DNA from 2 places in the Actinoplanes sp. NPDC051470 genome. Region 2 is predicted to be linked to the other one. Evidence: riboswitches for the same ligand, from Rfam matches in the RefSeq annotation. Region 2 holds a riboswitch; the other holds the start of a gene.

Evidence for each region. Region 2 has a riboswitch for cobalamin ahead of AB0M54_RS39585 (ribonucleoside-diphosphate reductase subunit alpha). Riboswitches for the same ligand answer to the same signal wherever they lie in the genome.
Region 1: it holds a riboswitch for cobalamin, as region 2 does, so the genes downstream of both, cobN (cobaltochelatase subunit CobN) here and AB0M54_RS39585 (ribonucleoside-diphosphate reductase subunit alpha) in region 2, are expected to answer to the same signal.

What each region holds. Positions count from the first base shown of each region.
Region 1 is NZ_JBFBAA010000004.1:107,153-114,461, forward strand. It holds gene AB0M54_RS09650 (ROK family transcriptional regulator) at 1-490, shown strand, start outside; gene cobF (precorrin-6A synthase (deacetylating)) at 955-1,713, shown strand; gene cobN (cobaltochelatase subunit CobN) at 1,714-5,265, opposite strand; cobalamin riboswitch at 5,292-5,424, opposite strand; gene AB0M54_RS09665 (precorrin-3B synthase) at 5,497-6,690, shown strand; gene AB0M54_RS09670 (precorrin-8X methylmutase) at 6,687-7,307, shown strand; gene AB0M54_RS09675 (precorrin-2 C(20)-methyltransferase) at 7,304-7,309, shown strand, end outside.
Region 2 is NZ_JBFBAA010000034.1:63,430-70,738, forward strand. It holds gene AB0M54_RS39570 (2-phosphosulfolactate phosphatase) at 1-38, shown strand, start outside; gene AB0M54_RS39575 (M14 family zinc carboxypeptidase) at 427-1,821, shown strand; gene AB0M54_RS39580 (Ig-like domain-containing protein) at 2,033-3,163, shown strand; cobalamin riboswitch at 3,263-3,474, shown strand; partial or broken gene AB0M54_RS39585 (ribonucleoside-diphosphate reductase subunit alpha) at 3,569-5,593, shown strand; gene AB0M54_RS39590 (ribonucleotide-diphosphate reductase subunit beta) at 5,632-6,627, shown strand; gene AB0M54_RS39595 (GNAT family N-acetyltransferase) at 6,656-7,222, opposite strand; gene AB0M54_RS39600 (N-acetyltransferase) at 7,219-7,309, opposite strand, start outside.

The DNA.
Region 1 (7,309 bases), on a different contig from region 2:
GGCCGCCGGCGAGTCCAGCTTCGCCTACGTCTACCTGGGCGCCGGCATGGGCGTAGGCCTCTACATCGGCCACCAGCTGATCCGAGGCGCGCACGGCCTGGCCGGCGAGATCGGCTACCTGCCGGGCATCGTCTCCCCCACCCTGTCCGGCGACCTCCGAGCGGGCGGCTTCGACCGCAACGACGCCCCCTACGTAGACGTCAACGCCGTCCTGGCCCTCCTCGACCAGCCTTCCGAGACAGCCATCCGCCAGCTCGCCGAGGCCCTCTCCCGAGCCATCGTCTCGGTGGCCGCCGTGGTTGACCCGGCCCTGTTCCTCCTGGGCGGCCCCGTAGGCACCCACCCCTCCCTGCTCCCCAAGGTCCGGGAGCTGATCACCTTCCCGGGCCCCACCCGCCTGGAGCACGGCGCCCTGGGCGCCGACGCCCCCTTGACCGGCGCCCTCCAGCTGGCCCTCGAATACGCCCGAGCCGCCGCCACCGCCCCCTGATCCACAGCCTTCTGACCGCGACCTCCTGACCCACGGCGCGTTGCCCCGCAGCTCTGACCCACGGTCCCCGACCGCCGGTCGCGTTGCCCCGCAGCTCTCACCGACGTTCCCGCCCTCCGCCGAACCAGCCACCCCAAGACCCGCGCTCGCCGGAGCCGTGTTCAGCCGCGCGCAAGAGCGGCAAGTCGCGCGCAAGAGCCAGCGGCGACTCTCTTGGCGGCGGCCGGAACGACCGGGCCGCCGGGACATTGGAGGAACGGCGTGAACGGCAGCATGTACCTCGTTGTGCAGGCCAACCGGCTTCGGCATGAGCACCTGCTCCGTGAGGCCGCGGCCCAAGCGCCCCGGTCGGGAACGCGAGGACCTCGCCGCCCGCGCCGGGGCCGGTATCGGCGACGCTGACCAGCGGAGCGACGCACGCCCCGCCCGGGTGACCGGCGCGGGGCGTCCGTCATAGTGGGGCCGTGCGGAAGATCTATGTCATCGGGATCGGCGCCGGCGACCCGGACCACTTGACCCTGCAGGCGGCGAAGGCGATCGGCCGGACCGATGTGTTCTTCCTGCTGGACAAGGGCGAGGCCAAGGAAAGCATGATCGAGCTGCGGCGGCGCATGCTGAAGGGGTACGCCCGGCCGAGCCGCCGGATCGCCGAGGGCCGCGACCCCGATCGGGACCGCAAGCCCGACGACTATGTGGGCACGGTCGAGGACTGGCGCAGCCGCCGCTCGGCGGTAACCGAGGCGCTGATCACCGAGCACCTGCTCGACGACGAGACCGGCGCGTTCCTGGTGTGGGGCGACCCCACGCTCTACGACTCGACGATCGCGATCCTCGACGAGATCCTGGGCCGCGGCGCGATCACGTTCGAGTACGAGGTGATCCCCGGCATCAGCAGCGTGTCCGCGCTGGCCGCGAAGCATCGCGTGCCGCTCAACCGGGTCGGCCGCCCGGTGCAGATCACGACCGGCCGGCGGCTCACGACCGAAGGGTGGCCGGCCGGCGTCGAGGACGTCGTGGTGATGCTCGACGCCGCCCTGTCGTTCGGCACCGTGACGGACGCCGACATCTATTGGGGCGCCTACATCGGCACCGCCGACGAGATCTTGCGGTCCGGTCCGGTCGAAGAGGTGGCCGAGGAGATCAAGCAGGTGCGCGCGGAGGCCCGCGAGCGCCACGGCTGGATCATGGACACCTACCTCCTGCGGCGCCGCGACCGGGATTAGCTACTCGTCATCGCCCTCCAGGTCGCCCTCGGTGGCCAGGTAGACCTCGCGCAACGCGGCCAGCGTCTCGGGGTCGGGCGAGTCCCACAGCTTGCGGTCGGCCGCCTCGAGCAGGCGCTCGGTGATGCCGTGCAGAGCCCAGGGGTTCGACTTGGTCATGAACGCCTGGTTCTCGGGGTCGAGCACGTAGGACGCGGCGAGTTGCTCGTACATCCAGTCGGCCACCACGCCGGCCGTCGCGTCGTACCCGAAGAGGTAGTCGACCGTCGCGGCCAGCTCGAACGCGCCCTTGTAGCCGTGCCGTCGCATCGCCGCGATCCACCGCGGGTTGACCACGCGGGCGCGGAAGATGCGCGCGGTCTCCTCGGTCAGGCTGCGGGTTCGTGTCGCGTCGGGGTTGGTGGAGTCGCCGATGTACGCCGCGGGCGCCCGCCCGGTCAGCGCGCGGACCGTGGCGATCATGCCGCCGTGGTACTGGAAGTAGTCGTCCGAGTCGGCGATGTCGTGTTCGCGGGTGTCGATGTTCTTGGCGGCCACCTCGATGCGCCGGTACGCCGACTCCATGTCCGGTCGCGCCGGCACCCCGTCGAGGTCCCGCCCGTACGCGAACCCGCCCCACACCGCGTAGACCTCGGCGAGGTCGGCGTCGTCGCGCCAGTTGCGGCTGTCGATCAGCGGCAGGATGCCGGCGCCGTACGCGCCCGGCCGCGACCCGAAGATCCGCGTGGTGGCCCGCCGCCAGTCGCCGTGCTGTTCCCGGTCGGCGACCGCATGCGCGCGGACGAAGTTCTGGTCATGAGGCTCGTCCAGCTCGGCGACCAGCTTGACCGCGTCGTCGAGCAACGCCACCACATGGGGGAACGCGTCGCGGAAGAAGCCGGAGATGCGGACCGTCACGTCGATGCGGGGGCGGCCCAGCTCGCCGAGCGTGATCGGCTCGATGCCGGTGACGCGGCGGGACGCCTGGTCCCACAGCGGGCGGACGCCGAGCAGCGCCAGGATCTCGGCGATGTCGTCGCCGGCCGTACGCATCGCGCTGGTCCCCCAGGCCGACAGGCCCACCGACCTCGGCCAGTCCCCGTAGTCCTGGCGGTAGCGGGCGAGCAGCGAGTCGGCCATCGCCTGCCCGGTCTCCCAGGCCAGCGTGCTGGGGATGGCCTTGGGGTCGACCGAGTAGAAGTTGCGGCCGGTCGGCAGCACGTTGATCAGGCCGCGCAGCGGTGACCCGCTCGGCCCGGCCGGGACGTAGCCGCCGGACAGCGCGTGCAGCGTGTGGGTGATCTCGTCGGTGGTCCGCGCGAGCCGCGGCACGATCTCGGCGGCGGCGAACTCCAGCACCCCCTGAACCTGCTCGTCGTCGGTGAACCCGGCCGCCGAGGCCGGCCAGCCCGCGTCCTCCATGGCCTGTACCAGCGCCTTGGCCTGCGCCTCGACGCGGTCGACCTCGTGGGTGGGCGCGTCCTCGGCCAGCCCGAGGGCCTCGCGCAGGCCGGGCAGCGCGGCGACCTTACCGGCCCACATCTGCCGGGCGCGCAGCATCGCCAGCACCAGGTTGACGCGGGCCTCGCCGGCCGGCGCCGCGCCCAGCACGTGCAGGCCGTCGCGGATCTGCACGTCCTTGACCTCGCAGAGCCATCCGTCGACGTGCAGGATGAACTCGTCGAACTCCTCGTCGCCGGGCCGGTCGGACAGGCCGAGGTCGTGGTCGAGGCGGGCGGCCTGGATCAGCGTCCAGATCTGGGCCCGGATCGCGGGCAGTTTCGCCGGGTCGAGCGCGGCGATGTTGGCGTGCTCGTCGAGCAGTTGCTCGAGGCGGGCGATGTCGCCGTACGACTCGGCCCGCGCCATCGGCGGGATCAGGTGATCGATCAGCGTGGCGTGGGCCCGGCGCTTGGCCTGGGTGCCCTCGCCGGGGTCGTTGACCAGGAACGGGTAGATCAGCGGAAGGTCGCCGAGCGCGGCGTCGGTGCCGTCGGCCGCCGACATGCCGACGTTCTTGCCGGGCAGCCACTCGAGGTTGCCGTGCTTGCCGACATGCACGACCGCGTCGGCGCGGAACTCGTCGGCCACCCAGCGGTAGGCCGCCAGGTAGTGGTGGCTGGGCGGCAGGTCGGGGTCGTGGTAGATGGCCACCGGGTTGGCGCCGAAACCACGGGGCGGCTGGACCATCACGACAACGTTCTCGTCACGGAGCGCGGCGAGCACGATGTCGCCCTGGTCGACGTAGAGCTCGCCCGGTGGCGGGCCCCAGTGTTCCGTCATGGCGGCGCGCAGTTCCGACGGCAACGTGGCGAACCACCGAGCGTACTTCTCGCCGTTGATCCGCACCGGGTTGCCGGCCAGCTGCTCCTCGGTGAGCCAGTCGGGGTCCTGCCCGCCGGCCGCGATCAGCGTGTGGATCAGGCCGTCGCCGTCGTACTGGTCGAACCCGCCGACGCGGTAGCCGGCGTCGCGCAGCGCGGCGAGCAGCCGGACCGTGGACTGCGGCGTGTCGAGACCGACGGCGTTACCGATGCGTGAGTGCTTGGTCGGGTAGGCCGACAGCATGAGCACGACGCGCCGCTCGGCCGGCGGGATGTGTCGCAGCCGGGCGTGCCGGAACGCGATGCCGGCCACCCGGGCGGCGCGTTCCGGGTCGGCCACGTAGATCGACAGGCCGTCGGGGTCGATCTCCTTGAACGAGAACGGCACCGTGATGATCCGGCCGTCGAACTCGGGGATCGCCACCTGGGTGGCCGCGTCGAGCGGGGACAGCCCGTCATCGCTCGCCGCCCACGTGGCCCGGCTGCTGGTCAGGCAGAGCGCCTGGAGGATCGGCACGTCGAGCTCGGCGAGCACGCCGACATCCCACGCCTCGTCGTCACCGCCGGCGCCGGCCGTGGCGGGCTGGGTGCCGCCGGCCGCGAGCACGGTCACCACCAGGGCGTCCGCCCGTCGCAGCTCGGTGAGCAGCTCGGGGCCGATGCGCCGGAGGGAGGCGGTGAAGATGGGCAACGGCGTCGCACCCTGCGCCTCGATGGCCTGGCACAGCGCCTCGACGAACGCGGTGTTCCCGGCCATGTGGTGGGCGCGGTAGTAGAGGATCGCCACGGTCGGGCCGGTCGCGGGGGCCGCCTCGCGTTCGAGGACACCCCAGTCGGGCGCCTCGGCCGCGGGCGCGAAGCCGTGGCCGGTGAGGAGGATCGTGTCGGAGAGGAAGTCGTGCAGGGACGCGAGGTTCGCCGCGCCGCCGTACGCGAGATAGCCGTGTGCCTCGGCGGCCACCCCGGCCGGGACGGTGGACAGCTTCATCAGCTCGGCGTCGGGCGCCTGCTCGCCACCGAGCACCACGACCGGGACCTGGCCGGCCAGCAGCGCGTCGAGGCCCTCGGGCCAGGCGCGGCGGCCGCCGAGCAGGCGCACGACGACCAGATCGACGCCTTCCAGCAGCGCGGGGAGCTCGTCGGCCCCGGTGCGTGCGGGGTTGGCCGGCCGATAGGCGGCGCCGCTGGCCCGGGCGCTCAGAAGGTCGGTGTCAGAGGTCGACAGCAGGAGAAACACGCGCGCTCCCATCCGGGGTCCGCGCCCCGGGGTCGAAGGGTTGACGACACATTCGTGGAGTTCCTGGCTCGTGACAGTGGCGGGACCGCGCCGGAATCGCACCGGCTTCCTCCACGAACCTTCGCCGCTCGTGGCCTTCCACCCTTCCGGTCCGCGATCAGCGCCGTCAAGCGGCCCCGGCCGATGTGACGCTGCTGACGCAGGCTTACATCAGCGTCTGCTGGGCTGGGTAGTGTCCGGCCCGTGAGTTCTCCTTCGGTCCGGCACTCGGACGTCGACGCCTGTCCCGGCGCGCTGCGGTTGCACGCCGCGGCCGACGGGCCGCTGGCACGCGTCCGGCTGCCCGGCGGCCTGCTCACCGGCGCACAGGTGGCAACGCTCGCGACCATCGCGCGCCGCTGGGGTGACGACCACCTCGAGATCACCTCCCGGGCCAACGCCCAGCTCCGTGCCCTCGTCGAGGCCCCGGCCCAGGCGCTGGCCGAGGCGCTGCGGGGGTGCGGCCTGCTGCCGTCCGAAACCCATGAGCTGGTACGCAACATCGCCGCAGTTCCCACCGCCGGCGGGTGGGAGGTCCGCCCGCTGGTCCGCGCCCTCGACCGGGCGGTGTGTGCCGAGCCCGGCCTGGCCGGCCTGCCCGGGCGCTTCCTGTTCGCGGTCGGCCCGGCGCCGGCCGCCGCCGATCTGGCCGCCGTCGAGACGGCCGAGGGCGCGGCGATCCTGTTCGCCGGGCGCGACGAGGGCCTGCGGGTGCCCGTCGACGCGGTGGTCGCGGCGCTGACCGCCGGGGCGTACTCCTTCCTCGAGGTGCGGGCCGAGCGGTCCGTCCCGGCCTGGCGCCTGCGCGAGCTGGCCGACGGCCCGGCCGAGGTCGCCACACGCACAGCGACCCGCCTGGGCGTCGCGCTGAACCCGTCGAGCGCGGTGACGCCACCGGTCGCGACCGAGCCGATCGGCGTCGTCGAGCAAGCCGACGGGCGGTTCGCCGCGGCCGCGCTGGCCCCGCTCGGCCTGCTCCACCAGACTCAGCTCGCGGTGCTGGCCGAGGCCGGTGACCTGACCGTGACGCCGTGGCGTGGCGTGGTCGTCCTCGATCAGAGCCGCGACGACGCCGAGCGGTGGCTGCGTGACCTGGCCGGTGTGGGTCTCGAGGTGGCGCCCGGGTCGCGTTGGTCCGGGGTGACCGCCTGCGCCGGGCGACCGGGGTGCGCGAGGGCGCTGGCCGACGTGCGACATGACGCCGACGCGGCCACGACCTTCGGCGAAGGCCTGCCGGTGCACTGGATCGGCTGCGCGCGCGGCTGCGGCAGCCCGGCGGGAGAGCATGTCCGGGTCGAGGCGACCGGGGACGGTTACACGGTGACCGGGCCGCAGGGAAGCGGTACGGCACCCGTGAGCGGCGTGGGCGCGCTGGTCACGAGGGCGAGGAGGGCGTGATGGAATACGAGCGCGACGGCGCGGAGATCTATCGGCGGTCGTTCGCGACCATCCGCGCGGAGGCCGACCTCGGCGGGCTGCCCGCCGACCTGGCGCCGGTCGTGGTGCGGATGATCCACGCCTGCGGCATGGTCGACCTGGTGCCCGACGTGGGCTGGAGCGACGGCCTGGCCACGGCCGCCCGCAAGGCGTTGCAGGACGGCGCGCCGATCCTCTGCGACGCCGAGATGGTCGCGTCCGGCGTGACGCGCGGTCGTCTTCCCGCGAACAACGACGTGGTGTGCACCCTGCGCGACCCGGCCGTTCCCGGGCTCGCCCAGCGGCTGGGCACCACGCGCAGCGCCGCGGCGATGGATCTGTGGGGCGACCGGCTCGACGGCGCGGTGGTGGCGATCGGGAACGCGCCGACCGCTCTGTTCCGGTTACTCGAGATGGTGGCGGCCGGCGCGCCCCGGCCGGCGGCGGTGCTGGGCATCCCGGTCGGCTTCATCGGCGCGGCCGAGTCGAAGGACGCGCTGGCCGCGTCCGGGTTGGAGTTCCTGGTGGTGCGTGGGCGGCGGGGCGGCAGCGCGATCACGGCGGCGGCGGTCAACGCGCTGGCCTCGGAGCGGGAATGAGC
Region 2 (7,309 bases):
TGCTGACCGACGGCGAGTTCCACCCGGCCCTGGCGTGATGCATCGAGATGCTCAGAGCAAAGGTCCGAGGTGACGACCGGATCGGCCGCAGCCCGTCCAGGCCAGCGCGCCGACCAAGCCCCGCGGCAACGCGACCAGCCGAGGGGCGACCAGGCACTACGGTCCGTGCCGGCCATCCCGCATGGCGAGACATAGTGACGAGTATCTATCAACCAGATACGGCACGTGATTACCCGGTCACGAAAGGGCGGACGTTTGACCCGGTCGGGGGCTGCCGGGCGTACGGTCCAACGGGTTCGGCGGGATCTTGAGGGGATCACAATCGGACTCGGAGCGGTGTGCCGTCGCGGTTTCCGGCTTGACACGCGGGGGCTCGCCGACGTGACCGTCTGGTCTCACGGGCGGACTCTTCGTAAGGATGGGCGGATGATCGACGCCCTCCCGGCCTGGCTCCTCGCCGAACTCACCACGGTTCCCCACTACGAGGCGTTTGCCGGGGTGGACGAGTTGCACGCCGGATTGCGCCGGATCGCCGAGCGCTACCCGGACGTGGCGACGCTCCGGCGCTGTGGCAGCTCACGGCAGGGAGACCCGCTCTGGTGCCTGACCGTGGACCGGCGGCCGGACGAGGCGCCCGGCTCGGTGCCCGAGGCGCTGGCGTTCGGGCTGCCCCACCCCAACGAGCCGATCGGCGGGCTGACCGCGCTGCATCTGGCCGAGCGGCTGTGCGCCGACGCCGGGTTACGGGAGCGGCTGGGCTTCCGGTGGCGGATCGTGGACTGTGCCGATCCGGACGGGCTGCGGCTGAACGAGGGCTGGCTGCGCGGGCCGTTCACCCGGGCGCACTACGCGCGGCACTTCTACCGCCCGGCGGGCCGGGACCAGGTCGAGTGGACGTTCCCGATCAACCACGAGGACGCGTACTTCGACGACCCGATCGCCGAGACGCAGGCGCTGATGCGGCTGATCGACGAGTACCGGCCGGCCCTGGTCGCGTCCCTGCACAACAGCGAGCTGGGCGGCGCGTACTACTGGCTCAGCCGGCCCGAGCCGGCCCTGCACCCGGTGCTCCAGGGAGTGCCGCAACACCTGGGCATCCCGCTCGACCGGGGTGAGCCCGAGGCGCCCGACCTGGTGGTGCTGGACGACGCCATCTACGAGGCGACGGCCCTGGCCAAGGTGTACGAGCGGACCATGGCGCGCGGCGAGCGGTGGGCGATCCGGGGCGGCAGCACCACCTGGTACGCCGACCGCTGGGGCGCCCTGATGCTGGTCAGCGAGCTGCCGTACTGGCACGACCCGCGGGCCGGGGACACCTCGCCGGCCGGCGTCACCTACCGTGACGCGCTGGCCGCGAACGCCGCCGAGCTGATCGACGTGGCCGACCTGCTGACCCGCACCCTGTCCGCCGTGGAGCACAACCTGCTCGCCCCGGACTCGCCGTTCTGGCGCGCCGCCCGGTTCTTCACCCGCTTCCTCGCCGAGGCCGGCCCGGCCCGCAAGGAGCGCAGCCTGCGGCCCACGGCGGACCGGCCGGCCACCGTTGCCGAGGCCACGTCGCTCGCCCTGAACGTGCACGAGTGGCGCCTGCGCTACGGCGGTGTCCTGCTGCGGGCGTTACGCGGCGAGGCGGCGGTGGGCAATGTCCGTGCGGCGGCCCGGTCGGCGCTGGCCGAGATCGAGCAGCGGTACGCGGACTGGCTCGTCGCCGACGCGCGGGCCGCCGAGCTGGCGCCGATCGAGATCCGCCGCCTGGTCGGGTCGCAGTACGCCGCCACGATCGCCGCGGCCGCCCACCTGAGCGGCACGCTGACCGGGTGAGCCGTTGATGGCACGAGTCTGCTGGCGCGCTCGGGCAACCGTCTGGCGGCGATCGGACGTCGCGCCGTGCCCGAAGAGGAAGCCGGGCGTCGCCCCATGATGCCGACTGTCGCCGGCTGCCGGAAAGTTGACTGATCGGCCAGCGCGTCGACTGTGGACGCTGTCCTAAAGTCAGGCGGCGGGACCGACGGCGACGAAGCGGGGGCGCAACGTGAAGGCACGGCGATGGACCGCGGCTACGGCCATGGGTCTGATGGTGGCGGCGGGAACGGCGACCCCGGCCGCGGCGGCCGGCACCCTGGTGTTCGGCACCGGGCTGCTCGAGGGTCAGCTGGTCGGCTCCAAGCAGTACATCTCGCCGACCTACGCCCCGACCGCCGTCCAGGTCGAGCTGCTGATCGACGGCGTGGTCCAGGTGCGCCAGGCGGTGAAGGACGGCCCGCTGCTGCTCCAGCCGGCCGTGGCACAGAACAATCTCGAGGTCTCGGTGACGGTCCGGGCCTACGACGCCCGGGGCGCCGGCGACCAGGCGTCCACCCGGGTCAAGGTCGACACCGATCCGCCGCAGGCGACCTTCTCGCCCGCGCTGACCGACGTCGTGCACGGGCCGACGACGATCACCGCCACGCCGGTCACCGACGATCTGACCGAGGTCGTCCTCTATGACACCGCGGGCAACGTGCTCGGCCGCCGCACCGAGGCGCCGTTCACGATCACCTGGGACGCCACCGGCAAGGACGGCCGGCTGCTGGTCAAGCTGGTCGACAAGGCCGGCAACACCGCGTCGGTGCAGACCCAGTTCCAGGTCGACGACCAGGGCCCGGTGGTCACCTCGATCGAGCCGGCCGAGCGGGCGCTGGTCCGCGGGGCCAACCTGAACACCACGGTCGCGGCGACCGACCTCTCGCTCCCGATCTCGGCCCAGCTCACCGGCGCGGCCGCCCCCGACACGGTTCCGCCCTATTCGGCCACCGTGCCGATCGGCGGCGACGGCGCTCGCGTGCTGACCTGGACGCTGACCGACCGCTGGGGCAACCGGTCGGTGACCCGGCGGATCGTGGTGGTCGACAACACCCTGCCGACGATCTCGATCACCGCGCCGGCGTCCGGCTCGCAGCTCTCCGGCATCTGGACCATCCCGGTGCGGGTGGCCGACCTGAACGGCATCGACCGCGTCGAGATGCGGGTCAACGGCCGGACCAAGGCCATCGACACCACGTCGCCGTTCTCGGTGAAGCTGAACACGCAGATCTACGGCGACACGTTCACCGTGGTCTTCTACGTCTTCGACAAGGCCGGCAACGTCGCGAGCACCAGCCCCCGCACGTACCGCAAGCTCTGAGCGGCGGCCGCCGACCAGCCGGCCGGCCCGGCGGTAAGCCGCCATGAAACGACACGCCGCGCCACATGTTGTGTTGTGCTTCCGTCGAGTCCGCCATATATGGTGTTGCTCGCAGCTGGTTCGATCTTCCGTCCGGAGGGTCGAGGCAACAGGGAATCCGGTGTGAATCCGGAACTGCCCCGCAGCGGTGAGCAGGAACGACCGCCGTCATGAAGCACTGGGCTCCGGCCTGGGAAGCGACGGCCACTAGGTGACCCGGCGACGGGTCGTGCCCGCGAGTCCGAAGACCTGCCAGCGCGCCGCGCATGAGTGTGCGCGGCGGTCGAAGGCCGCGTGGGACGGCCGACGCCATCAGCCGGGCCGCGTCTCGCGGGGTTCCCCGGTGGCGTCCTCCTGCGCGTCCGACGGTACGCCCACCAGCAGGGCCTGATCAGCGACAAGACGCTGACCTTCGTCACGCTGAACGCCCGCAAGCTGGACGACGCCGTGGACAACGCCGGTGACCTGCGGTTCGAATACTTCGGTGTGCGTACGGTGGCCGACCGCTACCTGCTGCGGCACCCGTCGACGCGGCTGGTGGTCGAGACGCCGCAGTACTGGCTGCTGCGCGTCGCCTGTGGCCTGTCGGAGACGCCGGCCGAGGCGATCGGCTTCTACCGGCTGATGTCCTCGCTGGCCTATCTGCCCAGCTCACCGACCCTGTTCAACTCGGGCACGTCGCACACGCAGATGTCGTCGTGCTTCCTGGTGGACTCGCCGCGCGACGAGCTCGACTCGATCTACGAGCGCTACCACCAGGTGGCGAAGCTGTCCAAGTTCTCCGGCGGCATCGGCATCTCCTGGTCGCGGGTCCGCGGCCGGGGCGCGCTGATCCGGGGTACCAACGGCAGGTCGAACGGCATCGTCCCGTTCCTCAAGACGCTGGACGCCGGGGTGGCGGCGGTCAATCAGGGCGGCCGCCGCAAGGGCGCGGCCTGCGTCTACCTGGAGCCGTGGCACCCGGACATCGAGGAGTTCCTCGAGCTGCGCGACAACACCGGCGAGGACTCGCGCCGCACCCACAACCTCAACCTGGCCAACTGGATCCCGGACGAGTTCATGCGCCGCGTCGAGGCCGACGGCGAATGGTCGCTGATCGACCCGTCGGACGCGCCGGAGCTGCCGGACCTGTTCGGCGAGGCTTTCGACGAGGCCTACCGCGCCGCGGAGAAGAAGGCCGTCAAAACCGTCAAGGCCCGCGACCTGTACGGCCGGATGATGCGCACCCTGGCCCAGACCGGCAACGGCTGGATGACCTTCAAGGACCGCTCGAACCGCCTGTCCAACCAGACCGGCGCCCCGGGCAACACCATCCACCTGTCCAACCTGTGCACCGAGATCCTCGAGGTCAACTCCGACGCCGAGACCGCCGTGTGCAACCTCGGCTCGATCAACCTGGGCGCCCACGTGACCGCCGGCGGCGTCGACTGGGAGCGGCTGCGTGACACGGTCCGCACCGCGGTGGTGTTCCTGGACCGGGTCATCGACATCAACTACTACCCGTCGGAGCAGGCGGCGGCGTCGAACCCGCGCTGGCGTCCGATCGGCCTGGGGCTGATGGGTCTGCAGGACGCGTTCTTCACGCTGCGGTTGCCGTTCGACTCGGCCGAGGCGAAGGAGTTGTCGACGCGCGTACAGGAGGAGATCTTCCTGACCGCCCTGGAGTCCTCGACCGCGCTGTCCGAGCGGTTCGGCCCCTACCCGGCCTTCGATGAGACCCGGGCCGCGAAGGGCGACCTGCACCACGAGCTTTGGGGCGCGCCGGCGACGCAGACCGAGCGATGGACGGCACTGAAGGCCCGGGTGGCCGAGCACGGTCTGCGTAACAGCCTGCTGATCGCGATCGCCCCGACGGCCACGATCGCGTCGATCGCCGGCTGCTACGAGTGCATCGAGCCGCAGGTGTCCAACCTGTTCAAGCGCGAGACCATGTCCGGCGAGTTCCTTCAGATCAACACCTATCTGGTACGCGAACTCAAGGCGCGCGGCCTCTGGACCCCGGCCATCCGTGAGCAGATCAGGCGGGCCGAGGGCTCGGTGCAGGGCCTCACCGGCCTGCCCGGCGAGGTGCGCGAGCTGTTCCGTACCGCCTGGGAGCTGCCGCAGAAGGCGCTGATCGAGCTGGCCGCGGCCCGGCAGCCCTTCATCGACCAGTCGCAGTCGCTGAACCTGTTCCTGAGCTCGCCCACCATCGGCAAGCTCTCCTCGATGTACAACTTCGCCTGGAAAGCCGGGCTGAAGACCACGTACTACCTGCGGTCGCGGCCCGCGACCCGGATCCAGCAGGCCACCGTGTCGATCGCACCCGTCGTGCCGGTTCCGGCCGTCGACGAGGTCGAGGCCGTGGCCTGCTCCCTGGAGAACCCCGAGTCCTGTGAGGCCTGCCAGTGACCACCGTTCCTGCCCCGCGCGAGACCACCGACCAGCGGATGCTGCTGGACCCGGGCATGGACCTGACGCTGCGGCCGATGCGCTACCCGCACTTCTTCGACCGCTTCAAGGACGCCATCAAGAACACCTGGACCGTCGAGGAGGTCGACCTGCACTCCGACCTCGCCGACCTGGCCAAGCTCTCGCCGGCCGAGCAGCACCTGGTCTCGCGGCTGGTCGCGTTCTTCGCCACCGGCGACACCATCGTGGCCAACAACCTGGTGCTCAACCTCTATCAGCACGTCAACTCGCCCGAGGGCCGGCTCTACCTCTCGCGGCAGCTGTTCGAGGAGGCCGTCCATGTTCAGTTCTATCTGAACCTGCTGGACACCTACGTCCCCGACGAGAGGGAGCGGAACGAGGCGTTCGCCGCGGTCGAGAACATCCCCTCGATCGCCCGCAAGGCCGAGTTCTGCTTCAAGTGGATCGACTCGATCTTCGAGCTGCGCTCGTTGCGGACCCGCGAGGACCGGCGGGCGTTCCTGCTCAACCTGATCTGCTTCGCCGCCTGCATCGAGGGCCTGTTCTTCTACGGCGCGTTCGCGTACGTCTACTTCCTGCGCTCCCGGGGGCTGCTCAACGGCCTCGCCTCGGGCACCAACTGGGTGTTCCGCGACGAGTCGATGCACATGGCTTTCGCCTTCGACGTCGTCGACACGGTCCGCGCGGAAGAGCCGGACCTGTTCGACGCCGAGATGGAACAGCAGGTCAAGGACATGCTGGCCGAGGCCGTCGAGTGCGAGGTGCAGTTCGCCGCCGACCTGCTCGAGCAGGGCGTCTCCGGCATGTCCCTGACCGACATGCGGGAGTACCTGCAGCACGTCGCCGACCGCCGCCTCGGCGTCCTCGGCATCGACCCGATCTACGGCAGCAGGAACCCGTTCGCCTTCATGGAGCTGCAGGACGTGCAGGAGCTGTCCAACTTCTTCGAGCGGCGCGTCTCGGCCTACCAGGTCGGTGTCACCGGAAACGTCAGCTTCGACGACGACTTCTGAGCCGCCTTGGTTGTGCGGCCGGCCGGGCTCACCGGCCGGCCGACGACCGTTCCAGGAAGGCCAGCTGTGCGGTCTTGTGGGGCAGCGTGACCTGGGCGTCGAAGACGAAACCGAGGCGCTTCCAGCGGCGCAGCGCGCGCTCGTTGCGGGCGTCCGGCTCGACCACGATCCGCTGCCGCGCCGGCACCTGGAAGACGAAGCGAAACAGCGCCGCGGAGACCGTACCCGTGAAGTCCTGGATCTCTTTCTCGGCCGGGGCCAGGAAGAGGTGGATGCCGAAGTCGCCGGCCTGCACCGGGTAGTACTCGCCGATCGGATCGTGCTCGGGCTCGTAGGTCTGGAAGATGCCGATCGGTGTGCCGTCCAGCTCCATCAGGTAGGCGTGGTGGGTCTCCAGGCCGTCCAGGAACTCGTAGATCTCGCGGACCTCGTCGCGCGAGTTCTCGGTCATGCCCCAGAACTCGGCGCGCCGGGCGCTGACCCAGGCGTAGATCGTGTCCAGGTGTGCCGCCGGGTCGAGCCGGACCAGCTCGAACGTACCCAGACCGGGAAGTTCCTCGGTGTACACGCTCACGATGCTCTGCCGCTGCGTCATGACGCTCGTTCCGCTCGGTCATGACGCAGCGGGAGCGAGCGGACCAGCATCCGGTGTGGACGCCAGCCCGGGAACGGGACCACGTCG